DNA from 2 places in the Apilactobacillus intestinapis genome. Region 2 is predicted to be linked to the other one. Evidence: a T-box and tRNA genes for the amino acid it is inferred to sense, from the RefSeq annotation. Region 2 holds a T-box; the other holds one or more tRNA genes.

Region 1 (16,298 bases), on a different contig from region 2:
ATTTGTAGGATTTCAGTTGTGTTTTCAGGGTCCAAAGCACCAGTTGGTTCATCGGCGATTAGCATTTCTGGGTCACCAGCTAAAGCACGTGCGATTGAAACACGTTGTTTTTGACCACCAGATAATTGGTTAGGGTACTTGTTGATGTGATCACTTAGACCAACTTTAGCAAGTAATTCTTTGGCGCGGGCTACTTGTTCCTTCTTTGAAAGGGTAGTCATTTCAAGTGGAACTAATACGTTATCTAAAATAGTTAAGTGACTAATTAGATTGAAGCTTTGGAAGATAAAACCGATTGTCTTACGACGGTATTCATCTAGTTGTTTGTCAGTATCATGTTTTAATGAACTGCCGTTTAGTAAAACGTCACCTTCGTATTTACTGTCCAATCCACCAATGATGTTCATTAATGTAGATTTACCACCACCGGATTCCCCAAGGATTGATACCATTTCGCCTTTTTCGAATGATAAATCAATTCCTTTTAAGACTTTGAATTCGTCTTTGCCTAGGTAGTATGATTTTTGAATATTTTTTAATTCTAAGAATGACATTATTTTCACTCCTTGTTGTTATTTAATTTGTAATGACTATTATATGCGGAAATGTATGCAAAACAATCATCAAAATGAAAGGAAGTGTTGCATTTTGAGAGAAAAATTGCAGAAAAATTAAAATTTGTCACATTTTGTAATATTACTATATCATTCCTGCAACATTAGGCGTCTATAATGCAAATCAAAGATTCATTTAGAGAAATAGGAGTGAGTATATTGATTAAGTTCAGTTTTAAATCAATATTGATGACAATGGTCGCTTCTCTTGCTTTAACAACGGGGGTTGGAGCAATTGGAAGCTTTAATACAAATGCAAGTGCAAGTAGTAAAACCGTATATGACTTGTCTGAATGGCAAGGTCGTCTAACTAATAAGAAGGCAAAGAACTTAAGTAAAGAAGTTCCATTCGCAATTCTAAGAGTTCAATACGGATCAAGTTACAGTGATAAAACATTCAAACACAACAAAGCGCTATTAGATAAGTACAAAGTACCATACGGTGTGTATTCATTTAGTAGATATAACTCATCAGCAGCTGCTGCCAGAGAAGCTCGTGACTTATACCACAGAGCACCAAATGCTAAATTTTATGTAAACGATTTTGAAGTTGCTTCAATCAGTCGTCGTCATTCAAACGCTGCGACTGCCAAATGGGTAAACACTTTACGTCCACTTGTTGGATCTAAAAAGATTCTATTCTACTCATACTTAAGTTTCATGAAGACATATGCTTCTCAAGCATTAAGTAAGTATGATGGATACTGGTTAGCTTCATACACTAAGAACGAACCATCAATTGCCCACGTATTATGGCAATACACTGATCGTCACTACTCATCTGCATTACACAAAAAGGTAGATGCAAGTAAGTTACGTGAACAAAAATCTTGGTTCTTAGGAACAGTTGCTAAGAAAGTAGCTAACAATGACGCTAACAAGGGTCAAAAGGTGGAAAACAAGCAAGGTAACACTGAAGTGAAACCTGCCGCCACATCAAATGACAAGACTGCTAAAGTTGTTAACCTAGCTGCTAAGAAAGCAACAGTTAAGAAGACAGACGTCAAGAATGAAACTGCCAAAAAAACAACTGTTAAGAAGGCAGATGCCAAGAAAGAAACTACTAAGAAGGCAAACGCCAAAAAAGCAACTGCTAAGAAGACAACTGCTAAAAAAGCAAAAAAACATGTTAAAAAGGTGACTCATCACAAAAAGAAACATGTAAAAAAGTCAGTTAAGAAACACCACAAGAAAAAGCATGTTAAAAAGGTTCACCACAAGAAGAAACATCATAAGAAACATGTAGCATAAAGAAAAAGGCGATAGTCATTAGACTATCGCCTTTTTTTGATCTGAAAACAAATAAAAAAACCTAGTCAAAGGGCTAAGTCTTTTTATTATGTGGAATTATAGATAATTATGAATAAAAATATGGAAAAGCAATTTGCTTTATTAGTTAACATTGGGATAAAGCTAACTTGGGATTTCTCCCAACTGCTCCGGCTGGACTCGAACCAGCAACCATCGCATTAACAGTGCGCTATTCTACCATTGAACCACGGAGCAAAAATGAGGTGAAAAATTATCTTTTTGATGAGTAGGGTTCCACTCAACTGCTCTAACTGGACTCGAACCAGTAACCTTCGCATTAACAGTGCGCCGTTCTACCATTGAACCATAGAGCAATAATATGTAGTTTGATAAAAGATCTAAGTCTTTTTGATGAGTAGGGATGCTACTCGACTGCTCTAACTGGACTCGAACCAGTAACCTTCGCATTAACAGTGCGCCGTTCTACCATTGAACCATAGAGCAAGAATGAAATATGTGCTTGGAATTTAATCCAACTACTCAAAAGAGTATAAATATGTCTGCATGTGATATTTAAATGAGAGAAAAATGTGAAAGATTTTTCTATTAAATATATCAAATAACAACGATAATTTTTAACCTAAACATCTTACAAACCCAATAAAGACGGTAATCTTATGCTTTGCTTATGTAGTTATCATATCTCTGTCGTTGTTTATAATAATACACCATTATTAAAAGAATGCAACTGTTTTTTCATTAAAAATTAATAAAAAGAAAAAGCCACCAATAAAATGTTGATATAACAACGTTTTTCACCGGTGGCTTTTTTAATTATTCTAACATTTGATCTAATTCTTTGACGAAAATAGGGGTCCAACCGTAACGATATCCGGCACAGGTTGGATGAGTGTCGTCTAGCATAAAACAAGGATTTTCTTCGTTCATTTTCTTCAATGCCTTGTTGTTCCAAATGTCGATGATGGCAAAATGCCATTTTCTTTGTAATTCGAATAGCTTATCACGTAGGAATTCGTACTCAGGTTCTGGCTTTCTTAGACAGGTATAAAAGACCAATGGACAATCCCAAGTATCTTGAACGGTGGCGGCTATGTATTCAATCGCACCGATGGTAGTTTGGGTATCGAAATCTTCAGCATTGTATGACTTACTGATTCTGCCCATTTCGACACCATTTCTTTGATCGTTAGTAGATAGTTGGCAGGCAAACAAATCATAATGAGAATCAAAGTTAAGATTCTTCTTCATTCTACTAATGTAGGATTTTTCATTAATATCTGCCAATGTGGTTCCGCTAATTGCTTCCTTAATGGCGTGGACGCCATGTTCGACTCTTAAGAAGTCGACGAATGAAATCCCCTTAGCAGCAAGACCTGCTGTTACTGAGGAACCAAGGAAGACGATTTTCTTACCGTTTAGGTTGTCATCCACAAAGAAATCTCTAGATGGTTGATATATTTCGCTGTTAGCTCTTCTAATATCAATGCTTTTCTTTGATAACTTCACAAGCGCAGCGCCGGCTGCAGTGAATAGTGCAGTTTTAATCAACCCGTATTTCATTGTAATTAACCCCTCATAGTATTTTTATTATTGTCTTTAATTTTACTAGCATTTAGGGGCCACTACAATTAATAGCGGGAAACTTAATTAATATTTAAACATTTGTACAGATACTTTGTGATGAAAATATCATTTAATTAAAGAAATGATCATCATTTTGCCCATTAATATTAGAGAAAACATTAAAACAAGGGCGTTTTATAGCGATTTTAGTTGCAAATATGACTAATTCTTAATTTTTATCAAAATTATTTCATCTTTTTTTCACTTTTTTGCTAATATTGCTTGCTATATAATCGCACAAAAGGTAAAATAACTCTTGTAAATCAAATGTGATATTTCTCACAAAGTGAAGTTATATAAATATTAATTAAAAATTATTAGGAGGCCACACACTAATGAAAGTTATCGTAGTTGGTTCTTCACACGGTGGATATGAAGCCGTTCGTGGAATGCTTTTAGAAAACCCTGACGCAGAAATTCAATGGTATGAAAGAGGAAACTTCATCTCATTTCTATCATGTGGTATGGAATTATACCTTGAAGGTACTGTTAAGGATGTAAATACAGTTGCTTACGAAACTGTAGACAACGCAGAAAAAGATGGTGTACATGTATTTGTACAACAAGAAATCGCAAGTATTGATGAAAAGAACAAGTCAGTTCATGTTAAGAACTTAGCTGATGGTTCAGAACGTGATGAAAGCTACGATAAGCTAATCTTAGCTATTGGTGCTACTCCTCGTCGTTTAGACGTTCCTGGTAAGGATCTAGAAAACCTATATGCAATGCGTGGCCGTGACTGGGCAATCAAGCTAAAACAAAAAATGGTAGATCCTGACCTAAAACATGTTTTTGTTATCGGTTCAGGTTACATTGGAATCGAAGCTGCTGAAGCATTTGCTAAAGCAGGTAAGGAAGTTACTATCGTAGACCACAACCCTCGTCTATTGGGTAACTACCTAGATTCAGAATTCACTGAAAAACTAACTCAAGAGTTCAAAGAAAACGGCGTTAACTTTGTTGGTAGCGTAAACGTTGCTGAATTCGTTGGAAAAGACGGTAAGGTTTCAGGCGTTAAGACTGACCAAGGTACTTTCGATGCTGAATTAGTTGTTGAAACTGCCGGTGTTATTCCAAACACTTCATTAGTAGATGGTCTATTAGACCTAGACGAACGTGGCCGTATCAAGACTGACGAACACCAAGAAACTAGTGTTAAAGATATTTACGCTGTTGGTGACGCAACAAAGGTTCCATACGCACCAACTGGTGAATTATCATCAATCGCTTTAGCATCAAACGCTCGTCGTCAAGGACGTACTGCTGCTGCTAACGCTGCTGGAAGAGAATTAAAGATGACTGCTGTTTCAGGTTCATCAGCACTTTCAGTATTCAACTACCACTTTGCTTCAACTGGTGTTAAACAAGACACTCAAGAAAAATGTGGTGTTAAGGGTGCTGAATCAGTACTAATCGAAGACTGGGCAGTTCCTCCATTCGTTTCACAAGAAGCTGGAAATGCTAAGGTTTACTTCAAGATTACCTTTGACCCAACTGATGGTCGTATCTTAGGTGGTCAAATCATGTCAACTAGAGATGTTACTGCAAACATCAACACTATCTCATTTGCAATTCAACAACATGCAACTGTATACGACTTAGCTTACGCTGACTTCTTCTTCCAACCAGGATTTGATCGTCCTTGGAACATCATGAACGAAGCTGCACAAGCTGCCGTAAGAAAGATCAACAAGTAAGAACAAAAAAGACGCTGAAATTTTTCAGTGTTTTTTAATACTAATCAGTTGACACGGTGTCACTATAAAAGTAATATATTCAAAAATGACACAATGTCACCATAAAAAAGGAGTAGTTACAAATGCCTACACAAACTTTTTTAAATTTAAATGAAGACAAGCAAAACCAAATTTTCAATGCATTGATTAACGAGTTTTCAAATCATCGTTTAATGGATGCACAAGTAGCGAGAATTATTAAAGATTGTTCAATCGCGCGCGGTTCTTTCTACAAGTACTTCGATGATATTAACGATAGTTATCAATACGCTTTAAAGAGGGTTTTAAGAGAGATTCATTTTGATGTATTCGAACAGTTGAAGGCAGAACCAACTGATTCACTTCATGCTTTTTATGTGGCAACTGAGTCTTTTATCAATGAATTGGAAAATTCTGATTACGAACAGTTTTATCGTCAATACGTCCTATTTAACCAATACGAATTAAAACATGTCGAATATGATTATAATAATCTACCAGATGACAAACTAATTTTGCTGGTTAACGGTCAAAAGATTGCGGATAGAAAAACAATCGTGTTGACCTACAAATGGGCGAGTCGAGCAGCTCATCAAACCATTCGAACTGTATTGAACGGAGGCGACGATAAACAAGCGCTATCAGATTTCTCTGATTTGTTAAAACTAATTAATAAGGGTTTAGTTAACTAGGAGGGACAACCGTGTTTTTATCACTTCGCGAAATTAAGAAGAGCAAATTTAGATACAGTCTAATTTGTTTAGTAATCGTGATGATTGCATACTTGATTTTCATTTTAACCGCATTAGCTAACGGTCTAAGCGAAGCTAATCGTCAAGCAATCGATTCATGGAATGCTGAAAAAATCGTTTTAAATTCTGATGCCAATGGTTCATTGGATCAATCTACCATTACTGCACAACAAGCTAAAAAGGCTAGTAATGACAAACGCGCTGACATCACTCAAATGAGTGCCAGCGTTCAAACTGTTTCTGAAGGCAACAAGGTGGGTTCACAAGTGATTGGTTTGAATAAGAATCAATTCATCTACCGCGACTTAAAAATTGTCAGTGGCCACAAGTTGACCAAGGATAACGAAGTCGTAGTCGACCAAAGCCTATTGGAAACAGACGGCTATCACCTGGGAGAAAAGGTGAAGTTCAGCAGAAACGGTCATGTTTTTAAGATTGTCGGAACCGTAAAGAACAACCAATTAAACGTGGCACCGGTGATTTACGCTACCAACGATGCCGTGCAAACTGAAAAGTTTGGTACTGACGTGAACCATACAATTAGTGCCATGATTTATAGAAACGATGTCAAGAAGGCGGTCGCAGGAACTCAAATCATGAACATTGAAGACTTCATTCAAGACATTCCTGGATACAGTGCGCAAAACAGCACCTTTGAATTCATGATTGCGTTTCTACTATTAATTACCTTAGTGGTAATCTCAATCTTCTTATACGTCTTAACCATGCAAAAGATTCCATACTTTGCCGTGTTAAAGGTACAAGGGGTATCAAACGGATATCTAGCCATGAACGTGGTTTCAAACGCTTTGATCCTAGCAATTGCCGGAGTGGCAATCAGTGGATTATTAACTTTCTTAACTGCCATTTCAATGCCGGCAGCAGTTCCAATGACCTTCGATATGACATTGATGGGTGCGGTTGCTGTGATGGTAATTGTGATGTCAATTATTGGTGGATTAATTCCAATGCGCACCGTCGCAAAGATTGATCCGGCCAAAGCAATGGGAGGTTCATAATGGGAAAAATTGAATTAACTAACGTCAACAAAGTCTTCGGCGACAAGATGGCCGCAACTACTGCTCTTGAAGATATCAATTTCTCCGCCAATTCAGGTGAAGTGATTGCCATTACAGGGCCTTCTGGTTCAGGAAAGAGTACTTTCATGAAGATTTTGGGTGGTATTCTTTCAGCCACATCTGGAGATATTAATATCGATGGTAGTGACTACGGTAATATGAGTAAAAAAGAACAAAGTAAGTTTAGATTGGAACATATCGGTTTCATTCTTCAAGCCTACAATCTATTGCCTTACCTAAAGGTATCTGATCAATTCAGACTAGCCGATAAAGTCAAGAAGAGTGCAAACATTGATCCAGAAACATTCTCAAAGTGGGCGCAAGCGCTAAAAATCGATGATTTAATGAATAACTATCCTGATGAATTATCCGGTGGACAACAACAACGTGTCGCGATTTTGCGAGCACTATACACCAATCCAGATATTATCTTGGCGGACGAACCAACCGCTGCCTTGGATGGAAACATGGCAGTTAAGTCGATGCAAATGCTACAAGACTTAGCACACCGTAAAAACAAGACGGTCATCATCATTACCCATGATGCTAGATTGTTGAAGTATGTTGATAAGAACTATCGCATCGTCGATGGTAATGGTCAATTTATTGATGTAAATAATGCAGAATTAGTATAGAAAAAGCAGCTAAGAATATTTCTTAGCTGCTTTTTTGATTATTTTTGGTGTTTCTTTTCAACGTGGTTGGTGATGTCACTGTAGAAACGTTGTTCTAGTTTGGAAGAACCAGAACTCTTGAATGCTTGCCAACTACCGACTAAGTCGATACTAAACAAGCTAATCTTGTCTTCGATTAAGAATTCTTTTTCAAGGGTTTGCTTTAAGTCTTTTACAATTTCCTTGGTACGATCTAGAACTTCGAATTCCTTTTCGTTAATGAATGATGATTCGAATTCCTTTTGGTACTTGTTCAAGAAGTTACTCATCACTTCTTGTAATTCTTCGTCATATTTGGGAATGAATTTGCGTTTACCATCTTCAAACTTGTGGTAACCGTCATCCACTAGAAATGATAATTTAAACCATTCAGTGTATCCATCTCTGGAATCCTTGTAACTTAAGTCAGGATCGTTAAATTCGTTAAACATTTCATTTACTAGTGCAATTGCCATAATGGTTCAAACTCCTTCGTCCAAATATATTTTCTAACTATATTATATACTAATATTTTCTGTTTTTTACTTCAAATTATTTAGTTTTTTGGATTGCTTGAATTTCTTTGTATTGGTTTTGCATCCATGAAATGTAGTTAGGCTCATTACTTGGCTTAGTTTCAGTCACGTAGACGATTGGTAGGTTGTTTTCCTTAGCTAGTTTTACTAAGTTGTTAACGGTCTTGCTGTTAACTTGTTTGTTAACAACGAAGAATGAAAGCTTGTGGTTCTTGATATCTTCTTGAAGTGAACGAATTGATTTTGGACTTGGATCGTTGTCCTTTTCAGTTGCTTCTTCAAATGAAGTGTCTGATACCTTGTAACCCATGTTTGCTAGTGAGTAATCGAAAACGGGTTCTGAAACTGCGACTGGTTTGCTCATCTTGTTCTTCTTGATGTCATTAAGTTGAGTGTTTAAGACTTTTAGTTTTGCGATGTATGCCTTAGCGTTAGCTTCGAATTGTTTCTTGTGTTTTGGTTGTAGCTTGGCGAACTTGTCAGCTAGGGTGTTAGCTAGTTTTTCCATTGTGGCAACGTTATACCAGATGTGTGGATTGTCACCAGTCTTTTTACCCATTAGACTACCAACGTTGATTGAATCAACATCGTTGTTGCTGCTGGCTAGTTTTTGTGCCCATGAATCGTAACCTAGACCGTTGTAAATCACTAGGTTAGCCTTATAAACGTTCTTGGCATCTGAACTAGAAGGGTTGAAATCATGAGGATCGATGTTTGGGTTGTTGATGATGGATGTTACCTTACCGTATTTACCTAATACATTCTTAGCTACTTCACCGTAGAAGTTCACTGAAGAAGTAACGTTGATGCTTTTCTTGGGGTCGTTTGCCTTGGTAGAAGAACAACCAGCAAGAACAACTAAGAACATGCTGATAAAAGCAATTAGACCGACTACTTTAAATTTTTTCATTGTTTGCCTCCAAATAAAAAATATACCGAATTCTGTTATATAACAAATATAGTTATATATCTAAATTCGGCATATGTCAAGAATGATGTTTCTTAATCATTAATATGGGTTTTTAAAGTTCCTAATAGTTGAGAAACGTGGTTATCACTTAATTGATAGATTCTTTCCTGGCCATCCTTTTCGCTGTAGACTAGGTTAGCATCCGCTAATATCTTCAAATGGCGAGAGATGTTTGGTTGGGAAGTTTCAAAGTAATTCATTAAGTTGGACACATTACTTTGATTGTTGGCTTCTAGATAATACAAAATCTTAATTCGAAGTGAATTATCTAAAGCTTTGGTAATCATATGTAGTTTTTTGTCGTTTATGATCATAATTTCCTCCGCGAGTTGTGATATTTAGATTATAACGTTAAATGGCATAAAAACAAAACGACATCGCGCAATTATTGCTTTTTTAGTCGATTAATTTTGGCCCCGATTTTTTCTTTCCGATCATCGGATACGCGATACATGACCTGAGCATATCCTACGATGATGATAAGTAGTGATAAAAGGATGAAGACTGGAATTGATAGGTGCCATCTAAAGGCGTCGAATAGTGTTTTAATCGAAACAATTGAGTCTAGCATGCAGGCAAATGAGATGTAGGCCCATGCAGTCGATTGGTTGGAAACGTTGTAAAAAGCCCTGAATTTTTTGATATCTGTATCGGATTTAGCGTTTAACAAAATCTTTTTTAAACGATTACGTTCCAGCATGATTTTTAGCGGTGGAATCATCCATAGTCCGGCTCTCATTGGATGGTATTTTTTTGCAGAGTGTTCTGCTTTATGTAGTTCGTTGATTTGACCGGACATGTCTAAAACGCCTTGAAATAGGCAAAAGACAAACATTATGTAACTTGCTGAAAAACTGATAATTGCGTAAATCATGGCACACCTCTTATCTTTGGATAAGTTTATTGTAACATTTAAATAAACTTTGGTTGCAAAATAAAAAAATAGCATTATTATTGATTAGGGAAAAGAAAAATGAGGGGGGCTTTCAAATGAAAACTATAATTTATGGTCATCGTGGTGTACCAGATTTATATCCAGAAAATTCGCTTCAAGGATTTCGTTATGCACTGCATAACCATATTGAAGGGTTAGAATTTGATGTTCATTTAACCAAGGACAACGTCCCCGTCGTGATTCATGATGAACGAATTGATCGCACAACTGATGGTAGAGGATATGTAAAGGATTATACATATGAAGAATTATCACGTTTTTCATTGTCTAATTACGAACCAATTCCAAAGCTACAGGAGGTCTTAGAATTAGTCGAGGGCAGGGATGTCTACGTTAATTTAGAATTCAAGACCAATAAGATTCACTATAAAAACATTGAAGAAATCGTTATTAAAATGGTGGATGAATACGAATTACTTCACCCAATCATTTACTCTTCTTTTAACATGTCCTCGATTAAGATTGCCCAAACCATTACCCATGATGCTCAGTTTGCATTCTTGACTGGTAATCGTATCGACAATCCCAAGGAATTCATGGCTGCTAATCACTTAGATGCATTGCACCTTCGTTTTTACCAACCAGATATTGAAGACGTGGAACGCATCTGGACCGTTAACGGCAATCTTCGATTACGCTTCATTATGAAACGTAATGTCGCTGGTGTGTTCACCAATAATTTTGAACGAGCGATTAAGATTAGAAACGAAGTCGAAAGAAAAAAAGGTAACAAAAAAGACAAATAAGTGTTAGAATACTTTTATTCTACTCATGGAGGCTATATTATGGCACTTACAACTGCTGAAATGTATTTTTTAATTACTAGTAAGTCCAAAGATAGCCGCGTAATGCTAAAAAATGTTCGTCTACGTGCTTATTTAGTAGACAGCTGTTTGTTAGACTTAGCGGCTGCAGGTGTAATTAAATTAGGTGAAGATAACCGAATCGAGATAATCGACAATTTACCACACAAGTTATACTTCTTGAACTCTTTTATGGATTTAATCATCCGTAACAAGAACGAAGACGTGGATACAATCATGGCAAAACTTTTGCAAAACATTGATGTAATGAAACACACTTACATGGCGTTAGGCGAACAGTTCTATGAAGGTGGCCATGTCTTGGAAAAGAAGAAGGGACTAGTGCACAAGGTAAGAACCTTTGTACCAAAGAACCAAACTAACCAAGAAATCATCGATGCTATTTATGATCAAATGATGGGTTCAGCGCCAATGACAGTTAACGTATACTGCTTAGCCAAGATGCTAACAGTTAGCCGTCAACTAAAGCTATGCTTTAAGAGTCGTGAACGTCGCGTGATTTGCACAAGATTAAAACGACTATCTGAACATCCTGAATACAATCATATTCAAGAATTAATAGATACTTTTGGTGAACATATGAGAAACGTTGCTGCTTTGGTAGCCAAAGAACAACCAGCCTCATACATGACTAAAACAAAGACAAGCACAATCTAAAAAAAGACCCAGCAATAATTGCTGAGTCTTTTTTGTTATCCTTTGAAGTCTAAAATGAATTCTTTATCGTTAGTTTGTTTGATTTTGATGTTCCAAAGCGGTGTAAACACGATACCGTCATCGTATTCAACCACTAGTTGGGCATCATCATAGGCCTTGCCACCATCGTTTTCAGCCAAATATTTTACAAATAAGATGGCGTCTCTTTTTTGATCAAAGAAGGGTAGCATATGGTCTTGGTAGAAAATGGTGTAATTGTGAAAAGTTATTTGAGGCATTGTAGTCTCCTATTTTAAAAGTCAGATTTTAGTTCATAGTGGGTAGCATCGATTTCTTCGATTGAAACGTAGTCGCCACCATTGGGATGAAACGTTAATTGGTCGTTATCGACATCAACAACTAGCAATAAGTCGCTTCCAGCATTGAATGCCAGTCTTTCGTTATTTTCGTCGAAATAACCGTCGATTTGATCGTCGTCGTATCTCAAATGATACTGTCTGATTTGAACTTCTCTCATTTAAATCTCCTTGCCCTATACGGGTTGGTATTCGTTGGCGATGATGCGGTAGGTCTTATCATCGACTTTTTTAATGGTAACGCCTGATTGTGGTAGTAATACTAGGCGTTCATTTTTGAATCTGATTTTGATTCTGACTTCACCATCTAAATTAAAAAAGGTTAACCCTTCTTCGTTGTTGGTGTAAGTAGAATGGTCAGGATTAAACATGAAAGTGTAATCCATAAATTGCAATTTATCCATTGTAATTTCCTTTCTATGTATTAGACAGAATGTTAACATTTTATGTCTAATTACTCAACAGCGACTAGGTTAACCTTGTTGGTGCCATCAATTGCACTGATATCTGCGATTAATTCATCGATTGTGCCATCCATTTGACTCAAGTCCAGTGAAATCACTACACTGGCTGAATCATTGATGGGGATGTTTTGGTTGATTGTTAAGATGTTGGCATCACGGTTTGAAATGGAATTTAAAACCTTGGATAAGATACCACTTTTATGACTTAATAAAAATGAAATAACGGCCTTTCGTTGCCATGATGATTGTTGGGCTTCGTAAACGTAGTCCTTGTACTTGTAGTAGCTAGCACGACTGATGCCGACTTTTTTCACGGCTTCACTGACGTTTTTAACTTCCCCGTTATCAATCATTTTTCTTGCTTCAATGACCTTCCCGAATGCTTCTGGTAGAAGCGAGTCATCGACAATATAATACTTACTGATTTTTCTCACCACCGTTAGTTCATAATTTCAACATTTTTGATGCTAAATTTTTCGAATCGTTTTTGCAACGCTTCTATTATTTTATCACGTCTATCTGCTGAATTACTAATGATTATTAGCGTTGATCCACTTCCGCTGATATATACGACAGAATCGTTTTCTTTGACGATTTTTTTGACCTCATCAAAGCCGTTGATTAGTTTTTTACGGTAGGGTTCATGCAAACGGTCATCGATGGCGTCGTTTAGTTGTTTGATATCACCATTTGATAGGGCATTTAACATGGCTAAACAATGAGAGAGCTGATGAGCTACCGTTGTTGTTTTGACTTCCTTTGGAACAATCTTTCTGGCTTCGTTGGTTGAAACCTTAAAGTCGGGGATGACGGCAGTGAAGTAGTAAGAATCATTTACTGGGTAATTGATGACGTCGTAGTGACCGTTGCTATCTTCAAAGGCCATACATAATCCACCGTAGATGGCGGGAGCGACGTTGTCGGGATGTCCTTCCATGGCAGTGGCAATTTGGAGGATGACATCCTTATCGACGTCTTCTTTGAAGTATTCAAACGCACCGATGATTCCAGCGACGATACAAGCGGATGAACTACCGAGACCGCGGGATTCAGGGATTTCACTTTGAACATCGATTGAGATGGTAGGAACTTCTCGTTTTAAATGGTTACATCCTTGGATGAAACCTTGATAGACCAGATTGTCTTCATTTTGGAATGCTTCATCACAACCGGTAATGTTAAATTTATCAGCTTCGTCAATTTTGACCGCTGTAAACAGGTTGACGGCCATACCGAGACAGTCGTACCCCATCGCGATGTTGGCGCTAGTTGCGGGAACTATTACTTTTATCATTTTTAAACACATCCTTTATTGTGTCGACTACCAAGTCTTCCATTTCGTTAGGGTTGATTTTGGCAGGGACAACAGCTTCATCATGCCAGATTTGTCTTAGTTGTTCGGGCATTTCAATACCAGTCTTTTCAACTAATAAATCACTAGTTTCAATTGGGCTTTGACGATGTTCGCCGATGATGGCATCGGCAACCGCATCGACAAACTTGTATGGACTAGCGGTACTTAGCATTACGACAGGAGTATCTGGGTACTTAGCTTGTGTTTCACGTGTAACACGGTATCCGGAAGCGGTATGTGGATCCATTAGGTAATGATATTTTTCAAAGACATCCTTGATGGATGCCTTGATTTCATCGTCATCGCTGTAGCCACAAATGAAGTCTTCTTTGATTGATTCTAGAATTTCAGGAAGGACTTCGTATTTACCATCGTGTTCCAAATCATCCATTAATGATTTGACGTAGTCGACTTTTTCGCCGCTCTTGTAGTACAAAAGACGTTCGAAGTTACTAGAGATTTGGATGTCCATACTTGGTGCGATTGTCTTAAAGAATGGACGGTTTCTGTCATAGACACCATTTTCGAAGAAGTCGGCAAGAACTTTGTTGGAGTTACATGCAATCACTAGCTTCTTTACTGGTAGGCCTAATAGTTTGGCGTAGTAACCGGCTAAAACGTCACCGAAGTTTCCGGTAGGGACAGTGAAGATGATTTCGTCACCGACGTTAATTTTGCCGTTTTTAACCATTTGTTTGTAAGCGTCAAAGTAGTAAACGATTTGTGGAACTAAACGACCGATGTTAATTGAGTTGGCACTAGATAGTGAGTTGTCGTCACCTAGTTTTTCCTTTAGCGCTTGGTTGTTAAAGATTTTTTTGACGTTAGTTTGCGCGTCATCGAAATTACCATTGATAGCAGCAACTTTAGTGTTGTAACCCTTAGTAGTTAGCATTTGTTGTTGTTGGACCATGCTGACTCCGTTTTGAGGGTAGAAGACCATTGCTCCCATCTTGTCGACATCTTTGAAACCAGCAAGGGCAGCAGTACCGGTGTCACCACTGGTAGCGGCTAATACCATCACGTGCTTGTTTTCAGGGAGACATTGTTGCATTAGCTTTGGTAATAATTGAAGACCGACGTCTTTGAATGCACAGGTAGGGCCATGGAATAATTCTAGAACTGAGAAATTATCGACATCTTTGATGGGTGTAACTTCGTAATCGTCAAAGCCATCATCGTATGCTTCATGGATGCTGTTAGCGATTTGGAAATCTGAAAAATCAGGTAGCAATGTTTTAACAACATCGAAAGCAATTTCTTGGTAACTTTGGTCGATAACTTTATCGATATTAATATTATGATTGGCTAAATCTGGTAAAACGAATAATCCGCCGTCGTCTGAAAATCCTTTGATAATCGCATCAAACGAACTAATTTCGACGTTTTTATCTCTTGTGCTAGTATATTTTTCCATAATTTATATCCTCCTGTGTGGTTGAAAAAGATTTGATTACATGATAATCTGTTTATTAATAAAAAACAAGTGTTTATTATACACATACAAAAAGAAAAGATGTGATCGGATTGGATATCGCAATTTTAGGACTTGGAACAGTCGGTGGTGGGGTCAAAGAAATCATTGATGAAAGCCCACGCCTAAAGGAAAAGTTAAACGTAGCAGCCATTTGGGTTAGAAAAGAAAAGGTGGACGCAACACAGAATAAGACCAATGATTATCAATCAATTTTGGATAATGATGACATTAAAGTGATTGTCGAAACTCTGGGTGGCATTCATCCAGCTTATGAGATGATTATGGATGCTTTTAAAGCGGGCAAGAATGTGGTTACTGCCAACAAGGCGGTTGTGGCCAAATATATGGAAGAATTTATCAATGAAGCCAAACAAAATCATGTGTCATTTCGTTTTGAACCCAGCGTTGCCGGTGGAATCCCATGGATTCAAAACCTTAAACGTGTTCTTAGAATTGATGATGTTCAATCAATCGGAGGAATCTTAAACGGTACCAGTAACTTCATTATCGATGCGATTGTGAATCAACACGTCAGTTTTAAGGAGGCACTGAAACAGGCGCAAGACTTGGGCTACGCTGAAGCTGATCCGACAGCCGACATCGATGGTTATGATGTTGAAAATAAGTTATGTATTTCGACTGATTTAGCGTTTAATACACTTGTTAAACCGGGGGATGCGATTAAGAAGGTCGGTATCAGAAACTTATTAAAGGAAGATGTCGATTTCTTCTTGGGTCGTAACATGAATATCAAATTAATTGGACAGGCTAGATTGTACAATCAAGACAAATTAGCAATTTCAATTGAACCAACATTATTACCGGTTGATAACACCATTGCGACCGTCAACGGTAACTTAAACTATGTCCAACTAACTGGAGATACCATCGGACCACTTGGTTTTCTAGGTCAGGGGGCCGGAAGAAAGCCAACTGCCAACGCCTTGTTACAAGATGTCGTCGATATTTTAGAAAATAATCCGTACTACGACATTGA
Region 2 (16,298 bases):
CCAAGTTGTAAGTAGTAGTGTTTAGTTCTTGACCGTGGTACTTGATTAGTTCTGGTCTATCAACGTGTTGGGCTACGTTCAATAGTAACGAACCTGAACCCACAGCTGGATCATAAATGGTTCTAATTTGGTCATCCCCACCATTACGTTTGTAAGTAACAATTTGTGAGATGATGTCAGATACTTGGCGTGGGGTATAGAATTCTCCTGCCTTCTTACCAGCATCACTGGCGAATTGGGCGATTAGGTATTCGTAAGCATCCCCCAATACATCCCCATTGTGACCGAATAAATCAATGCTGTTTAGTGCCAACATGGTTTCACTAATGGCGTGGTTTCTTTGACGAATGGTTCCACCAAGCTTGTTACTGTGTAAATCAACGTCTTGGAATAAACCGTCGAAATCGTTGTGTGAACTTTGGTTATTGGTTGATAATTCTAGTTCATGCAAAGCAGTTTCTAATTGTTCAATTTCAAAGCTACCATCATTAATGTTATCGATTAGTGAACTGTATAGGTTTTCTGGTTCAATGTGGTATCCATTCTTGTTCAATAGTGATGACATAGTGGCTTCTCTAGTCTTGATGTCACCAATCATGTTATTTGGATCCAAGAATTGTGTGTATTGTTTCTTTAATTCTTCATGGTTATTTTCATCCATACGGTTGCTTTCAGCAAATGCCTTTAGTGCTTTTACTGATAGGAAACGATAGAAAATCAATCCTAATAAATAGTTCTTGTAGTCAGAGGCATCCATGTTACCTCGTAATGCATCAGCGGCACTCCAAAGTGCGCTTTCTAGGCTTTGTGTTTTTTCTTCAGGCATGTTCATTCTCCTTATAGGTATGCGTCAATTTCTTTATCAATAAATGAATTGATACTTTGATTTGCTTTAGCGTTATAGATAATTGGTATCTTTAGATTGTCATCGCCTTGTTGTTCAGCTGCGTGGTCTAAGTCACCATGGTCGATTAGATTTTGTAGGTGAGAACCTTCTTCAATGTTTCGATGACGTTCTGTTGCGACCCGTTTTAGTTCTTCTGGGTCTAATCCCCACTTATCAGCGAATTCATTTACCAAACTATTTAACTTGTTGCTCTTGTATTGTTGAACAAAGTCATCAAACTTATCTGGTTCAACCACGTGTTCATCCAAGTAGGATAAGATTTCACGTAACAATGCAGCTTGCTTTTCGTGACCAGACTTTTCGTACTTATTAATCTGTTCTTGAATTTCAGCTTCCTTTTGTAAGTAATCGGTCATGTTTTCTTGATATTCTTCATCAGTATCATAACTGTTACGAATATCAACCAACTCTTTTAATAGACCTGTGATGTAGTCATAATCTACTAAGACGGTTGATCCAATTGAAAGTGAAAAGTCCAAATTACTTAGTTCGTCGTCTTCATCATCGTCTTGATTTTCTTGGATTTCAGATTTAATACGTTGGAACTTTCCAATGTAGTGTTGGACTTCATCTTCACTAATGCCAAATTCTTCTTCGGCATTATCCCAAGTAAAGTCGTTATACATAGTTAATGAGTTCAATTGCGTATTAACACGTCTAAATGTCTTTACAAAATCAACCTTTGCTTCCTTACCCTTTAAATCATCGGCGGCATCAGCATTGGGTGCGATTCGTTTCAAATGAGCAACTTCACTCTTGAACTTAGCAACAGCATCCATGTACTTAGGACGCATTAGTTCTTCGTATGAACCTTCACCACCGTATAAGCGGTAAGCATCTTCTTCATTTTGTTGAGAGATAGCTGGCTTTCTGAATGTGACGATTTGACCTTCACGTTTTAAATCATTATTTTCTAAACGGTTAGTTCTAGAATATGCTTGGATCAAGTTAGCGTATTCGAACATCTTATCGACAAATAAAGTATTCAAACGAGGCGCATCAAAACCAGTCAATAATCGATTCACAACAATGACTAGGTTGATTTCTTGATCACGTTTTAAATGGGCATAGTAAGATTCACGACGGGCAGTTCTCTTCGCTACATCTTCGTTATAAAGATTGATTTCTTCATTATTGTTATGGAAGTTGGTATCAAAAATGGCGTTGTAATCGGCAATTGCTTCATCCATTCCATCCATATTTTCCTTGTGCGCATCATCGTTTTCAGCTAGTGAGTATGTAATTGCAACACGAGGCCAATCTTTATCGACATCATTTGGATGTAATTTCTTACGTTCCTTGAATTTTTGGTAATAACGAATGGCCATTGGAATTGAACTAGTGGCCAGGATTCCATTGTAATTTCCCTTACCTAGACTCATCTTCTTAGGACCTGTGGTTAAGATATAATCAACAACTTGATCCAAATGTTCATCTTTTTCGTATATATCATTTGGAAGGTATGATTCCTTTTCCACATCAGACATTTCTCTTAGTTCATTTTTGATGTCATTTTCTTCTGAGATGGTTAGTTCTTGGCCCTTTTTCTTTAGTTCCTTAGCGGTCTCTTTTTGCATGATTTCTTCAACGATTTCATTAACGTTGGCAATGGTGTTCACATGTTCAACGTTAAAAGGAAGAACTGCATGATCTTCTAGAGCGTTAACTAAGGTATAGCGGTGACATTCTTTACCGAATAGTTCTTGTGTGGTAACTCCGCGGTCTCCTTGGAACTTCTTTCTATTTTCATGGAAGATTGGGGTTCCGGTATATCCGTACCAATTGGCATTCTTGAATGCATTGCTGATATCTTGACGCATCTTTCCGAATTGGGAACGGTGCGCTTCATCAACGAAGAAACAAATTCGTTTATCTAATAACTTAGATTGAGATACTCTGGTATTTCTTCCTTCGTCTTGAGCTTGTTCTTCCGCATTAACTAAATTAGCCATCTTTTGAATCGATGAGATGATGATGTTATTGCCACCCTTTAATAAGGCCTGACGTAACTTCGAAGTATTGTCGGTCTTATTGATGGTCATATCATCGTTTGATGCGTAAGCTCTAAAGTTACCAACCGTTTGATCATCTAATGCCTTACGGTCAACTAAGAAGACAACTCTATCAACTGAAGGCATTTGAGCAGCCAATTTAGCGGTCTTGTATGATGTTAATGTCTTACCAGAACCGGTGGTGTGCCAAACGTATCCATTCTCGTGTTCTTTAATACGTTTTAGCACCGCTTCAATCGCGTAGATTTGGTATGGACGAAGTAATAATAACTTCTTACGTTCTTCATCAATGGCTTTGTATTCACTGACTAGTTTATGAGCCATTGGAATATTCAATGCTGACTTAGCAAAGTCCATCCCATTTTCGACAGGATTGTTATCCTCGTCACGCCACTTGAAGACAAATGACTTGTTGAATTCATCAGGACGAGCGTTAGCAAAGTAAGCTGAGCTGTCAGGACTCATGATGACAAACATTTGTAGTAATGAGTAAATGTCAGTGTATTTATTTTCACCGGCGTACTTTTTGATTTGGTTAAATGCTTGGTTAATTTCAACCGTTGATTTCTTTAATTCGATTTGAATTAATGGAAGACCATTGATTAATAAAGTCACATCAAAACGACGATCTGAATCATCGTCATTTGAACGTGGTCTGATGGCTTGGCGGACGATTTCATAACTTGAATGTCCTCCGCCAACATCTGCCTTCCAGAATATGTTTAATGTAACAGTCCCTAGTGATGCGTCGTCTCTTGGAATTTCAATCTTACCAATTCCATTTTCGGCATCTAGGATTTTAGCAGCATCGTATGGACTCTTTACATTACTGATGCGAGCTTTAACACGGTTAAATTCCTCATCAGTTAGTTCCTTATGTTTTAACGCTGCAATATTGTTTCTATTAAGTTTTTCTCTGAAGTTTTCCCATAATTTATCGGGTGTAGCTTCATATAAATCTTTTCGTTCTGTCCACTGATTACTTCCAATAGTTAATTGGTGGACAATTTCTTTTTCGAAATCTAATTCACTTTGCGTTCTATAATTGGCCATATTAATTCACCTTAATATATTGTGTGTATAGATTTATTGTATCATAGGAAGATTGTAATTAAAGCGGCAATTATAGACGTTTATAGAACGTTATAAAATTTAAAGACAATGTGTTTAATTTTGTATAAATCTCCATTTCAATTTCATTATTATATACTTATTTTCATATAAGTATAAGGAAGCGATAATGTGAAGAAAATCATCAGTGCTTGTTTAACCGCCGTTGTTGTACTATCAACTTCTTTCTCGTTTGGGATTACATCATCGGCCAATAGCATTCAGGGTAACAAAGGTATGACATTGGATTGTGCGCGATCGTTTTACTCACCTAGATTAATCCGTAAATACATTGATACCCTGTCCAAAAATCATGCCGAATTCATGCTACTACATTTGACCGACAATGAACGATTTGGTGTCGAAAACAGCTATCTGGGTCAAACTACGAAAAAAGGCCAAGGTCAAAAATGGTATCTATTTCAATCGTAAGACTCACAAGGCATTTCTAAGTAAAGCTCAACTAAAGAGTCTGCTTAAATATGCCCAAAAAAGACACATCGAGTTAATTCCAGAAGTCGATCTCCCTGGACACGATAAAGGAATTCTAAAACTACTTAGTTATACCAAATACGGTCGTCGTTTGAAGAAACAACTGGTATATCGAGACGGCTATAATGAATTCAAACTTTCCAAGAAAGGCACCCTAACGCTTTCTAAGAGAATCTTATCCGAATACCTGCCACTATTACCTAAGGGCAATCATATTGGCATGGGCGCTGATGAAATCTCATTAGATAACAAGACTGAGGAAAATAACTTCGTTAAATACATCAATTCGATTGATTCATTTGTAAATAAAAAGGGTTATAAACTAACCGCCTGGAATGATAGTTTTCATAAACGGACCATCAACAGGTATCACAAAAACATTACCGTCTTCTACTGGAGTCAAAATGGCCAACAAAGTGATCCTGATGACAGAAAAGAACTAATCAGATTAAGAGCCACCCTTCCTCAATTGCTCCATCACGGTTTTAAGGTCATTAACTGTAACTTTTACTATCTATATGTAATTAACTTCCCTAAGATGTACACTGCACCATCTCGTTTTCATTGGAAGGAACTTCTACACAAATGGAATGAACGCGTCTGGGACGACAATAATACATCCGATATCTATAAAGGCAATCAAAAGATTGACTCCGCCCTATGTATCTGGAGTGAACCACATGAAAAATACAGTTCAGCTAAGATATACCAACTATCACATAAATATCTAAATGAGTTCTTGCAACATCAAGACTAATCTAAACGAAGAGTTATTAAGAGACTTCCCCGCAATCAAAGCTGCTCATATGGAACGAGCATGGGTGAACGAAGATTACACCACTATTCGTGAACGCCACCTCTTTGATATGCAAGAATTTCCACAACTATAAAAAAAGAAGCCATCCTAGCTTCTTTTTTTATTGGACATGTTCAACTAACTTAATCATCTTAGACTCTACCAATGAGTTTGGACTACTGCCCATTTCATCAGTTGGTACCGTCATTTCGTATTCTTGATAGTAATTGACCCACTCTTCATAAATCTGCTTGCCTTGTCCAAATCGTAATGGTGTTAGTTCAAACAATCCTTCTTTTTCATAGGCATATGTCACCAATTGTGAGCAGTAAAAACTGTCGCGTTGATTCAAAAAGAGATTGTTATAAGGTTTGCCAATCATTGCTTTCGCACGACCAATCACTTCGTCTCTATCGATATCATTAGTTACTCGATACAAGTCGATGCTTTGATCGTTTCGGTCATCTAAAAACTGACTCATCCTTTGTTTCACGACTCCTCGATTAGGAATCGCATGAATCACAAACTCTTCTCCATCATTAATGTAAACTAGCGCAACATGGGAATAGTTATGTTTAATAGATGTTGAATTAGCAATTAAGTTAGAAAATTCGTCTTTCTTTGGTTCGATTAGTAATAAATCCGCATTTTTCATAGTTAAATTCTTTCTTATTTTTAATATTTAAATGATAACATTATCGAGAATTTTATGATAACTGATATTGATAGAAGGAAGGGAAAAACGATTCGTAGAGACGTTGTTACAGGTGGGTTTCAACTCATCGGATCATTTATCAACCTATTCATATTTACATACATAGCATTACCACTAATTATTGGTGACAATACTAACCAACAGACTATTCTGTTGGGTGTATTAATCATCTTTATTAACCTATTCCAGGTTATCTTTACCTTCATTTCTGCCAGTAAGAAGAAACTGCTATCAGCATCGTTTATCATCTTATTGATTGAAATCTTTATAATCGGTCTAGGTAGTCACTTTCCGTTTAAAGAAACACTTATCATATCACTATCAACAATTGTGCTAGCAATTCAGATAATGATGTTCGACTAAAAAAGAGCCAGTACGGCTCTTTTTTTAATACATGCGGTTAAAGTAATCGACATAGTATTGATGATTCTTCAATCTAATCTTTGTCACGGAAGTGTTATCCGGTTCAATCACAGACATTGGATCATCTTGTTGTCTTAATGCTACCAACATGGCTGACTTCACAGTAAAACCGTGTGATACCAAGATGAACTTACCATCTGGATACTTCGCAGCGACTTCTTCCATGAACTCACTGACGCGTTGTTCGACGTGTTCAAAGGTTTCCCCATCGGATAGCGGTGCATAACTAGGTAGTACATCCTCTAGTTCTTCATCGAAGACTTCTGGATAGGTCTTCATCAATTCGGCATTGGATTGACCATCCCACTTACCATATGAAATTTCCAATAATCGTTCGTCTTTTTCGATTGATAGACCGACTCCAGCATTTAAATAATTAGCAGTATCTTGAGTTCTTTGAAGTGGACTTACATAGATTTTATCGGCAAAACTAATGTCAAAATGATCATGTAGATGCTGTGCTTGTTGCTTCCCTAAATCGGATAAGTAGGTGATTTCAGAGTTAATCGTCCCCTGCTTTAACCCCTGTTGATTGGCGAATGTTTTACCATGGCGAACAAAATAAAACTCAGTCAAAATAAAACTCTCCTTTCAATGAAACACGTATATTTTGATTTATTATAACATTTTTGTTTGCAAATTATTATATGTGTGTTAGAATTTGGTTAAATTAAAGGAGGAGGTAATTAAAATGTTAAGAAATACAAATATTAATAATTTAATTGTCTCTTCCTGGTCTACACATCCATTTATGTAGGCCTATTTATACGAAACTTGTGCCCTGCATAGATGGTTAACATTTTGTGGGGTCTAAAAGACAATACACTTGAACTAGTGGCCCCACAGAACTGTCTCTGTGGGGCTTTTTTATTTCGTTTAATCTATTTTTGGGAGTGAGAATTGTGACTGTATATAATTTTTCAGCTGGTCCAGCAGTAATGCCGAAACCAGTTATTGATCAGATTCAACGTGAGATGCCATCGTTTAACGATAGTGGCATGAGTATTTTGGAAATTTCACACCGCAGCACCCTGTTTGAAAATGTATTAAATGACGCTAAGCAAAACATCAAGGACCTAATGCATGTTCCTGATAACTACCATATTCTATTCTGCCAAGGTGGTGGGACTGGTCAGTTTGCTGCTGTCCCTTTGAACTTAGCTAACCACAGAGAAAAGATTGCCTTTCTAGATAGTGGCCATTGGAACAAGAAAGCCTATCAAGAAGCTGAACAACTGGGATACGGAATCGATGTCATCAAAGACGATGGACAACTTCCATATCCAAGCGATAACTTTGACGAGAATCTTTATGATTACTTGCATGTAACCATCAACAACACGATTGAAGGCTCTACATACCATCCCAATCATTTACCAAATGTCAAAGACATCCCATTAGTTGGTGATATGTCTTCCAACTTCATGGCTGAATCATATGATATAAACGACTTTGGTCTTATCTTTGCGGGGGCGCAAAAGAACTTGGCTCCAGCTGGCCTAACAATCGTTATCGTAAGAGATGACCTAATTGATCCAGCCAAACATATCCCAACCATTCTTAACTACGAAGCCTATGCCAAGAAGAACTCAATGTTTAACACTCCACCGGTCTTCCCTATCTACGCTGCCAAACTAACCACTCAATGGTTATTAGAAAACGGCGGAATTGCTGAAATGGAAAAACGCGATATTCAAAAGAGCAGCATGCTATATGACTATCTTGATCAATCAAGCCTATTCCATAACAACGTCAAAAAAGATGAACGCTCATACACCAACATCGTCTTCACTACCAATGACGATGACCTAGATGCACAATTCGTCGACTTCGCAGCCGAACACGACCTAATTAGTCTAAAGGGTCACAGAAGCATCGGTGGACTTCGTGCCAGTCTATACAACGCAATGCCTGTTGAAGGTGTTGAAAAATTAATTGATGTCCTAACTAAATTCGAACAAACTCGGGGGTAATAATTATGTATTACGTTAAAACTTTTAATGCCATTTCACAGGATGGTTTAGACAAATTCAGTGATAAATACCAGATTAACCAAAGCGATAATCCAGACGCATACCTAATCCGCTCAGCCAACATGTTAGATGCTGACTTCCCTGAAAACCTAAAGGTAATTGTCAGAGCCGGTGCTGGTTTTAATAACCTTCCAATCGATCGACTATCAGAACTAGGCATCGCCGCCTTCAACACTCCAGGAAGTAACGCCAATGCCGTAAAGGAAGTCGTCCTATCAATGATTATTGCTTCTGTTCGTCATCTATTCCCCGTAGCGAACTTCTCAGCTAACAACTTACATGCTGATATCTCAAAGATGAAGAAAATCGATCCACGTTTTAAAGGAACCGAAATCAGAGATAAAACCCTTGCCGTGATTGGTTTAGGTCACGTCGGTTCATTGGTGGCTAATGCCGCTAACGACCTAGGCATGGATGTTGTCGGATACGACCCTTACCTATCATCAGACGCTGCATGGCGCATCGAAAGTGATATCACTCGTGCCAACACCCTAGAAGATGCAATTAAGGATGCCGACATCGTCACCGTCCACGTTCCTAAGAATGACGAGACTACCGACCTCATCGATGGTGATTCAATCAATCAAATGAAGACTGGCGTAAGCATCCTAAACTATGCGCGTCTGGGCATCGTGAATAACCAGGCCGTCGTTGATGCTTTAGATGAAGGCAAAGTTGCCTCATACATTACCGACTTTGGTGATGACGTATTAATGAATCGCGAGGATGTCGTCATCACTCCACACATCGGTGGATCAACTGTCGAAGCTGAAGGAAACGGTGCTGTCAGAGGTGCTAAGATTATTCAACGTTACCTAGAAACCGGTAGCCTATCACAATCATTGAACCTACCAAACATGAACGTTTCAATGCACTCACCTTACCGCATTACCTTGATTCATAAGAACATTCCAAACATGGTTGGTCAAATCGCCACCAAAGCAGCCGACAACAACTTTAACATCAATCAAATGAGTAACGGTGCTAAGGGTGAAATGGCGTATACAATGGTCGATTTTTGTGACGAACCAACTGAGCAATTATTAAACGATTTAAAATCAATCAACGAAGTTATTCGAGTTCGCGTTATCAAACGCAAATAAAAAAGGAAGCCCCAGCGGGCTTCCTTTTTTGTTTATTTGTATTTAGTATCAGCTGATAGGATAACAATGTTTACTTGAACGGTAATGTCGGTTCTAATCACTCTTAAACCAATTCCGTAGTATCTTAATCCATCTGATTCATTGCCTAGTAGTTGGGCCTTGTGGCTATCACCTGAAGCGCCATCATCAGTAATCATTTCGTTAAAGTACCTAACGTAATCTGAGACGTTGTAGTAGTTCTTATCTAGAGTGGCATAACCATTTGATTCATAGATATCGTTTTGGTTCTTAACAATCTTCATTCTTTGACCATCTAAGATAGCAGCCTCTTGACGATGACGTTTGCCATCTCTGGTAGTGTAATGTGAAGCTTCCCCCATGGTTGGATCAACGTAGTTGGCACGTTCTTGCGCAACCTTGTCTAAGCCACGACTTGAAACCCATGAACCGTTATCAGTCTTTTTTCTTTGATTTTGGACAAAGTTAACAAACTTAGCTCTGATTCTAGATTTGATTTGACTATCAGATAGTTGAGTTAGTTGTCGACTATCTAAGTCGGAAGAATCATTGATACGTGGTGATAGTTCATATGTAGACTTGGTAGTCACCTTTCTTTTCACAACGTATAAATCAGATGATTTCATCCAACCTGATTTCTTACTACTCTTGCTTTGGACTAACTTATATGTAGTCTTCTTAACCTTAGCACTTTTCTTTTCGTATAGTGATTCTTTTCCGAAGTATTTTTTAGCGGATTTAGTTTTAATCTTTTTAATTTTTTGCGAGTCGTATAAGCTGGTATCTTTTTTCAAGCTAACCTGTGAATCTGATGCGTTAGACTCAGCTTTAGCGTGTTGCGTATTTGCCATCATTAAACCTGATGAAACGATTCCTGCAATCATCACTGTCTTCAAAATTTGCTTAAGTGATAAAATGATTATGCCCCTCTCTTAAATTCTTAATTTTTTCTTAAGATTACACTAAAGATTATATAATGTTTAATTAGTTTAAGAAAGGTGTAAATTGATAAATTTTTTCTAAAGAAAATCATTTATTTTTATACAAATGTTATAAAAATAACTACATTAATAACATTTTGATAATGATTACCATTATTTTTTATACATTTTTCTAACAAAAAGGTTTTAAATTTCTTGGTATTTTTGCACAAAAAAGACATCGCGCTTAGGCGATGTCTTTTAATTTATTAAATTCCACGTTGGTAAATCCAACCAATGAACTTACCTTCGTAATAACATTTGTAGTAATAAGTCTTCCAACCATCTTTAATTGCACGACCAGTAATGTGGACTGTCTTACCTGCGTATTCACTTGCTGTTCCCATTGTCTTGAAATCAGCAAAATGACTTTGTGTTACATGGTTGTAGAATCTGTAGTTACTATTTAGTTTAACTTTTTTGTGCATGTTAACTTTAGAATAACTAATGTGTGGACCTAATCCATTTTGGTTGATCCAACCTAATAACTTACCATTTTCGTATACACGGTAGTAAGTTCGACCATTTACGGTTGCCTTTAAATCTACCGTTACATTCTTACCATGGAATGTACGACCATAGTGAGTTCTGTGAAGTTCACTAAAGTAGTTGTTTCCAGGAACATGGTTGTAGAAGTTATACTTAACGGCTGTCTTCACAGTCAATGTCTTGTTTTCCTTAGTGTATGTCACATTAGATTTTGGCTTACTTGGCTTGTTATTGCTATTGTTATTGTTGCTGTTATTTGTAGCATCAATAAACCAAGAGCTATTCTTTTGTGTTAATACACTTGCATCAACGTATTGGTTCAATGCTGGAGAATAGAAGTGATCTGTGTATTGCCATAAAACATGTTCTCTTTGTGGTTCATTTGTTTGGTAAGCTGCTAACCAGTAACCATCATATGAACTAACGGCATCAGCGGCATGAGAAACCATGAAACTTTGGTATGAGTAGAAAAGAATCTTTCTATTACCAACTAGTGGTCTCAAGGCATCAACCCATGCTTTGGTAGCGGCATTAGTTCCACCTGATTTTACAGTTTGTTGTTCATAATCGTTAACATAGAATCTAGCTTCTGGAGCACGACTGTACAATGTCTTTGCTTCGCTAGCTGCATCTGAAGGACTGGTATATTGACTGAATGAATATACCCCGTATGGAACACCATACTTCTTCATTAAAGCAACGTTGTGGGCAAAGGTCTTATCATGGTAGGCACTACCGAATTGAACACGAAGAATTACGAAAGGAACTTCGTTCTTCAATGTCTTCACTTGATTATCGGTGAAGTTGCCTTGCCATTCAGATAAATCGTAAACGTTGTTAGATACGGCATTACTCTTTACTGAAGTAAATGAAATACATAGTACCCCGATTAACGCGACCCCAAAACTCATCAATAAATACTTTAGTTTATACATACTCTCATCCTTTAACAATTATGATTATCTCTATTGTACAATCTAAACATTGCAAGAATGCTATACACAAGTTACAATTTTTCCCAATTTCTTTACAAATTATTAAATATTTGGTTACAAATTGTAAAATTTTTAATCTTGACATTTTTAAAAACAACAAAAGGACGCCAAATTGGCGCCCTTTTTACTTAACATTTAAGATAATTTTACCGGTGTTTTGTTTCTCACGCATGAATGTTAAAGCCTGTTCCGACTGGGATAAATCAAACTCGTTGCTGACATGTAATTTGATCTTATCATCGGCTAACAGGTCATAGACATCATTACTGAAGTCACTGATTAGTTTGGCCTTGTATTCGTTACTTCTAGGTGACAATAATGTTCCAGTAATTGAGATTCTTTTACCAATAATATCCATGATATTAACGTCTTTAATCTCACTTCCACCAAGGTTACCAATTAGAATGATTTGGCCGTCCATTGCAACTGAATTGATGTTTTGTTGATAATAACTGGCACCGATGAAGTCCAAGATTAAGTCGGCACCATGCCCATCGGTAATTCTTTGCACCTCTTCTGCAAAGTCACTATTGCGATAATCAATTGCGTAATCGGCACCATAGTCTAAACAAATATCGGCCTTCTTGGTACTAGATGTTGTAATGACGGTAGCCTTGGTAAGTAGTTTAACCAATTGAATTGCGGCAGTTCCTACCCCACTGGCTCCCGCATGAATTAAGACAGTTTGATTATCTTGTAGGTTCCCAATCGTAAATAGTGTTTGATAGGCGGTTAGAAAGCTTTCAGGAATGGTGGCCGCTTTTTTGTAATCAATGTTGTCTGGAATTGGCATTAATCGTTCTGACGGAACAGCGATGTATTCAGCATATCCGCCGTCATCAATCAATCCCATTACGCGGGTTCCTTCATTATACTTTGTATCATTTCCGTTAACGACTTCCCCAGCCATTTCCAATCCTAATACAGTTTCTTCTGGTTTAACCTTTTGATCCGCCCATAACAAATCAACATGGTTAACGCCGACTGCATGGATTTTGACCAAAACATCCCCATCTTTTAGCTCTGGCATGGGCGCATCAACCAAGGAATTCAATTTTTTTGCGCTGGCAATATTAACCACTTTCATATATATAAACCTCACTCTTTTATTTTCATTTAAGATAGACAACGTGTCTAATCAGTGTATTTGCTAGTTTCTAAAAAAATATATTAGCTACTTTTAACCCAGTGATTAAATTAAGTTCATTTCGTTTAATATTACGCCTAATATATCTTATACTTTGTTACTAAACTTTTATTTAACGATATCCTCACATCGTGCTATTATCGACTTGAAGCTGATAACTTGATACACCTTTTCAATTCAGCTTGTTATCTTAACTTACAAACTAACTCTACATAAAAAGTGCGGCTCAATAACCGCACTTTTTTATTTTAGTGGACCATCAATAAATTGAGCGACTCCGTTTCCGAAGCTCCAGTCCTCATCGGTATTGGTAGTTAGGTTAATCATTAAGTCGGTCTTCTTGATGCCTAGCTTGTCCTCTAGTTGTTCAGCCAAGTCATGATAGAATTTCAACTTTTGTTCCTTAGTTCTTGGTCTGGTAGTAAGACTAAATACGACAACGTCGTTAGTACGATCAAAGCCTAGTCCGGTATCTAAGATGTTCATTTCAAAATCTTCATGTTGAGTTAAAATTTGGTATCTATCTCCATCTGGAGCACCGAAACAGTCTAGCATGACATGGTAGGAAATATCCATTAGTTGCTTTAAGTAATCGCGGTCGTGACCCTTGATTACGTCAATATTCATCTTTGGCATTTTGCGTTCCCCTTACATAAAATAAGTTGTTTAATGAAACCATTATCCAATATGTACATATCTAATGCAATCAATACGCTTTTTTGTCTTTGCCCTACTTTTATATTGTAATTAATGTCAAAATAGTGGTAATATTTAAATGTGAAAATAGTTAATATGATAGAACTATAAATACGGATGAGTAGTTGATGAATCTTATCAGCGAGTTAAGGATAGTGAGAGCTTAATAATACTTTCATCAATGAATAACACCTATTTGTTTTCGTTTTGAATCTTTAGTAGAAACGAACGCACATCAAAGCGTTATTTGATTGAGTGGCCTATTTATAGGCACTTTAGGTGGTACCGCGGAACTTTCGTCCTAATTTTGGGGCGGAAGTTTTTTATTTACCGCTATTTATAGTTTACGGAAAGGCGTGAATCACATGACACAACTAAGTGTTAAGGATCTATATACTAAAGATTTAGAAGACAACACAACAGTTTCTCTTGAAGGTTCAATTAAGACCATTCGTGGTTCAAAAAACATCAGTTTTATCGAATTAAACGATGGTTCTTGCTTCAAGAGTGCTCAAATTATCGTTAAAAAGAGTAACGAAAACTTTGAACAAATCAGTAAGCTTCCAATCGCTTCAACAATCACTGTTGAAGGTGCCTTTGTGAAGACTCCAGATGCTCCTCAACCTTTTGAAGTGCACGGAGAAAAAGTAGAACTAGTTGGTCGTTCAGACTCTGACTACCCTCTACAAAAGAAGAAGACTTCTTACGAATTCCTACGTACTATCGCTCACTTGCGTCCACGTACTAATACTTTCTACTCAGTATTTAGAATTCGTTCACTAGCTGCATTTGCAGTTCACGAATACCTACAACACAATGACTTCGTTTACGTTAACACCCCAATCATCACAAGTAGTGATACTGAAGGTGCAGGTGAAATGTTCAGAGTTACAACTATGGACATGGACAACCTTCCAAAAGATGACCAAGGTCACGTAGACAACTCAAAGGACTTCTTCAAGACTGAAACTAACCTAACTGTTAGTGGTCAACTTCCAGAAGAAGCATTCACTATGGCATTCAAGAATGTGTATACTTTCGGTCCTACTTTCAGAGCTGAAAACTCACACACTCCTCGTCATGCTTCTGAATTCTGGATGATTGAACCAGATATGGCATACACTCGCCTACCAGGTATGATGGATGTTGCTGAAGGTTTACTAAAATACGTTATCAACTACGTTTTAGATCATGCTAAGGATGAACTAGAATTCTTAGATAAAAACGTTAAACCAGGCCTAATTGAAAAACTACAAAAGACTGCTAGCGAAGACTTTGCCCGTGTTACTTACACTGACGCTGTTAAGTTACTTCAAGATGCAGATGTAGAATTCAAGGTTCCAGTTGAATGGGGAATTGATTTACAATCAGAACACGAAAGATACTTGTGTGAAGATGTCTACAAACGCCCTACTTTCTTAACTGATTACCCAAGAGATATCAAGGCATTCTACATGCGTGATAACGACGATGGTAAGACTGTTGCCGCTGCTGACTGTTTAGTACCAGGAATTGGTGAAATCGTTGGTGGTAGTGAACGTGAAGAACGTTACGATGTCTTAAACGACAAGATCAAAGAATTTGACTTAAACCCAGAAGAATACGACTGGTACGAAGACCTACGTAAGTACGGTGAAATCAAGCATTCCGGTTTCGGTATTGGTTTCGAACGTTTAGTTATGTACGTTACTGGTATGGAAAACATCAGAGATGTTATCCCATTCCCACGTGAACCAGGTAGCGCTAAATTCTAATAAGTTTTAAAAAGAGCATTCGTTTAGAATGCTCTTTTATTAAAGGAGATTTTACAATGAAAAAAGTTGGTATCATCATTGGTAGTAGTCGTCCAAGTAGAATCAGTCCGGAAATCGCAGATTGGTTAAACCAACAACTATCTTCAGATCAGTTTGAAACAGAAATCATTGATTTAGCCAAAGTTAACCTTCCCTTCTTAGATGAAGAAGAAGTTCCAGCCAAGCAGGAATACAAACAAGAACACAGTATTGAATGGAGTAACAAGATCAAATCATTGGATGCGGTCGTATTATTATTCCCTCAATACAACTGGAGTTTTCCAGCCGTCTTAAAGAATGCGGTTGATTGTTTAGCTTCCGAATGGAAAAACAAGATTGTGGCGTTAGCATCATATGGAAGCCACGGTGGTCTTCAAGCACAAATGTCATTTAACATGATTGCAGTCGGATTAAAGATGCAACCTACCAGCGTCAATCCACTATTAACCATTAACGATGAAATGTTTGATGAAGACAACCACTTCAAAAACATTAACAATGCCTTCTCTTCTCAAGCATACAAGGTTGAACTACTAAAGGAAGAACTTAACCATCTTCTATAGACAAAAAAGACAAGCTGACCTGAACC

What was found. A T-box is a leader RNA that pairs with one kind of tRNA and senses whether it is charged. The one in region 2 lies ahead of asnS (asparagine--tRNA ligase), so its partner is inferred to be a tRNA-Asn.
Region 1: it encodes a tRNA-Asn, which carries the amino acid that the T-box ahead of asnS (asparagine--tRNA ligase) is inferred to sense. The anticodon was not compared.

Annotation. Positions count from the first base shown of each region.
Region 1 is NZ_JBMHFD010000009.1:6,833-23,130, forward strand. It holds gene ACOMA7_RS05900 (ABC transporter ATP-binding protein/permease) at 1-554, opposite strand, end outside; gene ACOMA7_RS05905 (GH25 family lysozyme) at 774-1,865, shown strand; tRNA gene ACOMA7_RS05910 (tRNA-Asn) at 2,049-2,120, opposite strand; tRNA gene ACOMA7_RS05915 (tRNA-Asn) at 2,168-2,239, opposite strand; tRNA gene ACOMA7_RS05920 (tRNA-Asn) at 2,298-2,369, opposite strand; gene ACOMA7_RS05925 (SGNH/GDSL hydrolase family protein) at 2,700-3,446, opposite strand; gene ACOMA7_RS05930 (FAD-dependent oxidoreductase) at 3,845-5,206, shown strand; gene ACOMA7_RS05935 (TetR/AcrR family transcriptional regulator) at 5,329-5,916, shown strand; gene ACOMA7_RS05940 (ABC transporter permease) at 5,928-6,995, shown strand; gene ACOMA7_RS05945 (ABC transporter ATP-binding protein) at 6,995-7,690, shown strand; gene ACOMA7_RS05950 (hypothetical protein) at 7,729-8,184, opposite strand; gene ACOMA7_RS05955 (metal ABC transporter solute-binding protein, Zn/Mn family) at 8,261-9,154, opposite strand; gene ACOMA7_RS05960 (ArsR/SmtB family transcription factor) at 9,247-9,528, opposite strand; gene ACOMA7_RS05965 (hypothetical protein) at 9,600-10,088, opposite strand; gene ACOMA7_RS05970 (glycerophosphodiester phosphodiesterase family protein) at 10,205-10,915, shown strand; gene ACOMA7_RS05975 (GPP34 family phosphoprotein) at 10,955-11,650, shown strand; gene ACOMA7_RS05980 (hypothetical protein) at 11,686-11,928, opposite strand; gene ACOMA7_RS05985 (hypothetical protein) at 11,943-12,167, opposite strand; gene ACOMA7_RS05990 (hypothetical protein) at 12,183-12,410, opposite strand; gene ACOMA7_RS05995 (ACT domain-containing protein) at 12,461-12,895, opposite strand; gene thrB (homoserine kinase) at 12,910-13,764, opposite strand; gene thrC (threonine synthase) at 13,736-15,241, opposite strand; gene ACOMA7_RS06010 (homoserine dehydrogenase) at 15,352-16,298, shown strand, end outside.
Region 2 is NZ_JBMHFD010000016.1:115-16,412, reverse strand. It holds gene ACOMA7_RS07155 (type I restriction-modification system subunit M) at 1-826, opposite strand, end outside; gene ACOMA7_RS07150 (type I restriction endonuclease subunit R) at 838-3,972, opposite strand; gene ACOMA7_RS07145 (family 20 glycosylhydrolase) at 4,267-4,461, shown strand; gene ACOMA7_RS07140 (family 20 glycosylhydrolase) at 4,388-5,278, shown strand; gene ACOMA7_RS07135 (hypothetical protein) at 5,253-5,411, shown strand; gene ACOMA7_RS07130 (YiiX/YebB-like N1pC/P60 family cysteine hydrolase) at 5,439-5,972, opposite strand; gene ACOMA7_RS07125 (hypothetical protein) at 6,027-6,395, shown strand; gene ACOMA7_RS07120 (histidine phosphatase family protein) at 6,420-7,031, opposite strand; gene serC (3-phosphoserine/phosphohydroxythreonine transaminase) at 7,358-8,428, shown strand; gene ACOMA7_RS07110 (phosphoglycerate dehydrogenase) at 8,434-9,591, shown strand; gene ACOMA7_RS07105 (hypothetical protein) at 9,624-10,493, opposite strand; gene ACOMA7_RS07100 (GH25 family lysozyme) at 10,799-12,013, opposite strand; gene ACOMA7_RS07095 (NAD(P)H-quinone oxidoreductase) at 12,198-13,160, opposite strand; gene ACOMA7_RS07090 (tautomerase family protein) at 13,464-13,856, opposite strand; T-box leader at 14,015-14,223, shown strand; gene asnS (asparagine--tRNA ligase) at 14,282-15,670, shown strand; gene ACOMA7_RS07080 (NADPH-dependent FMN reductase) at 15,727-16,272, shown strand.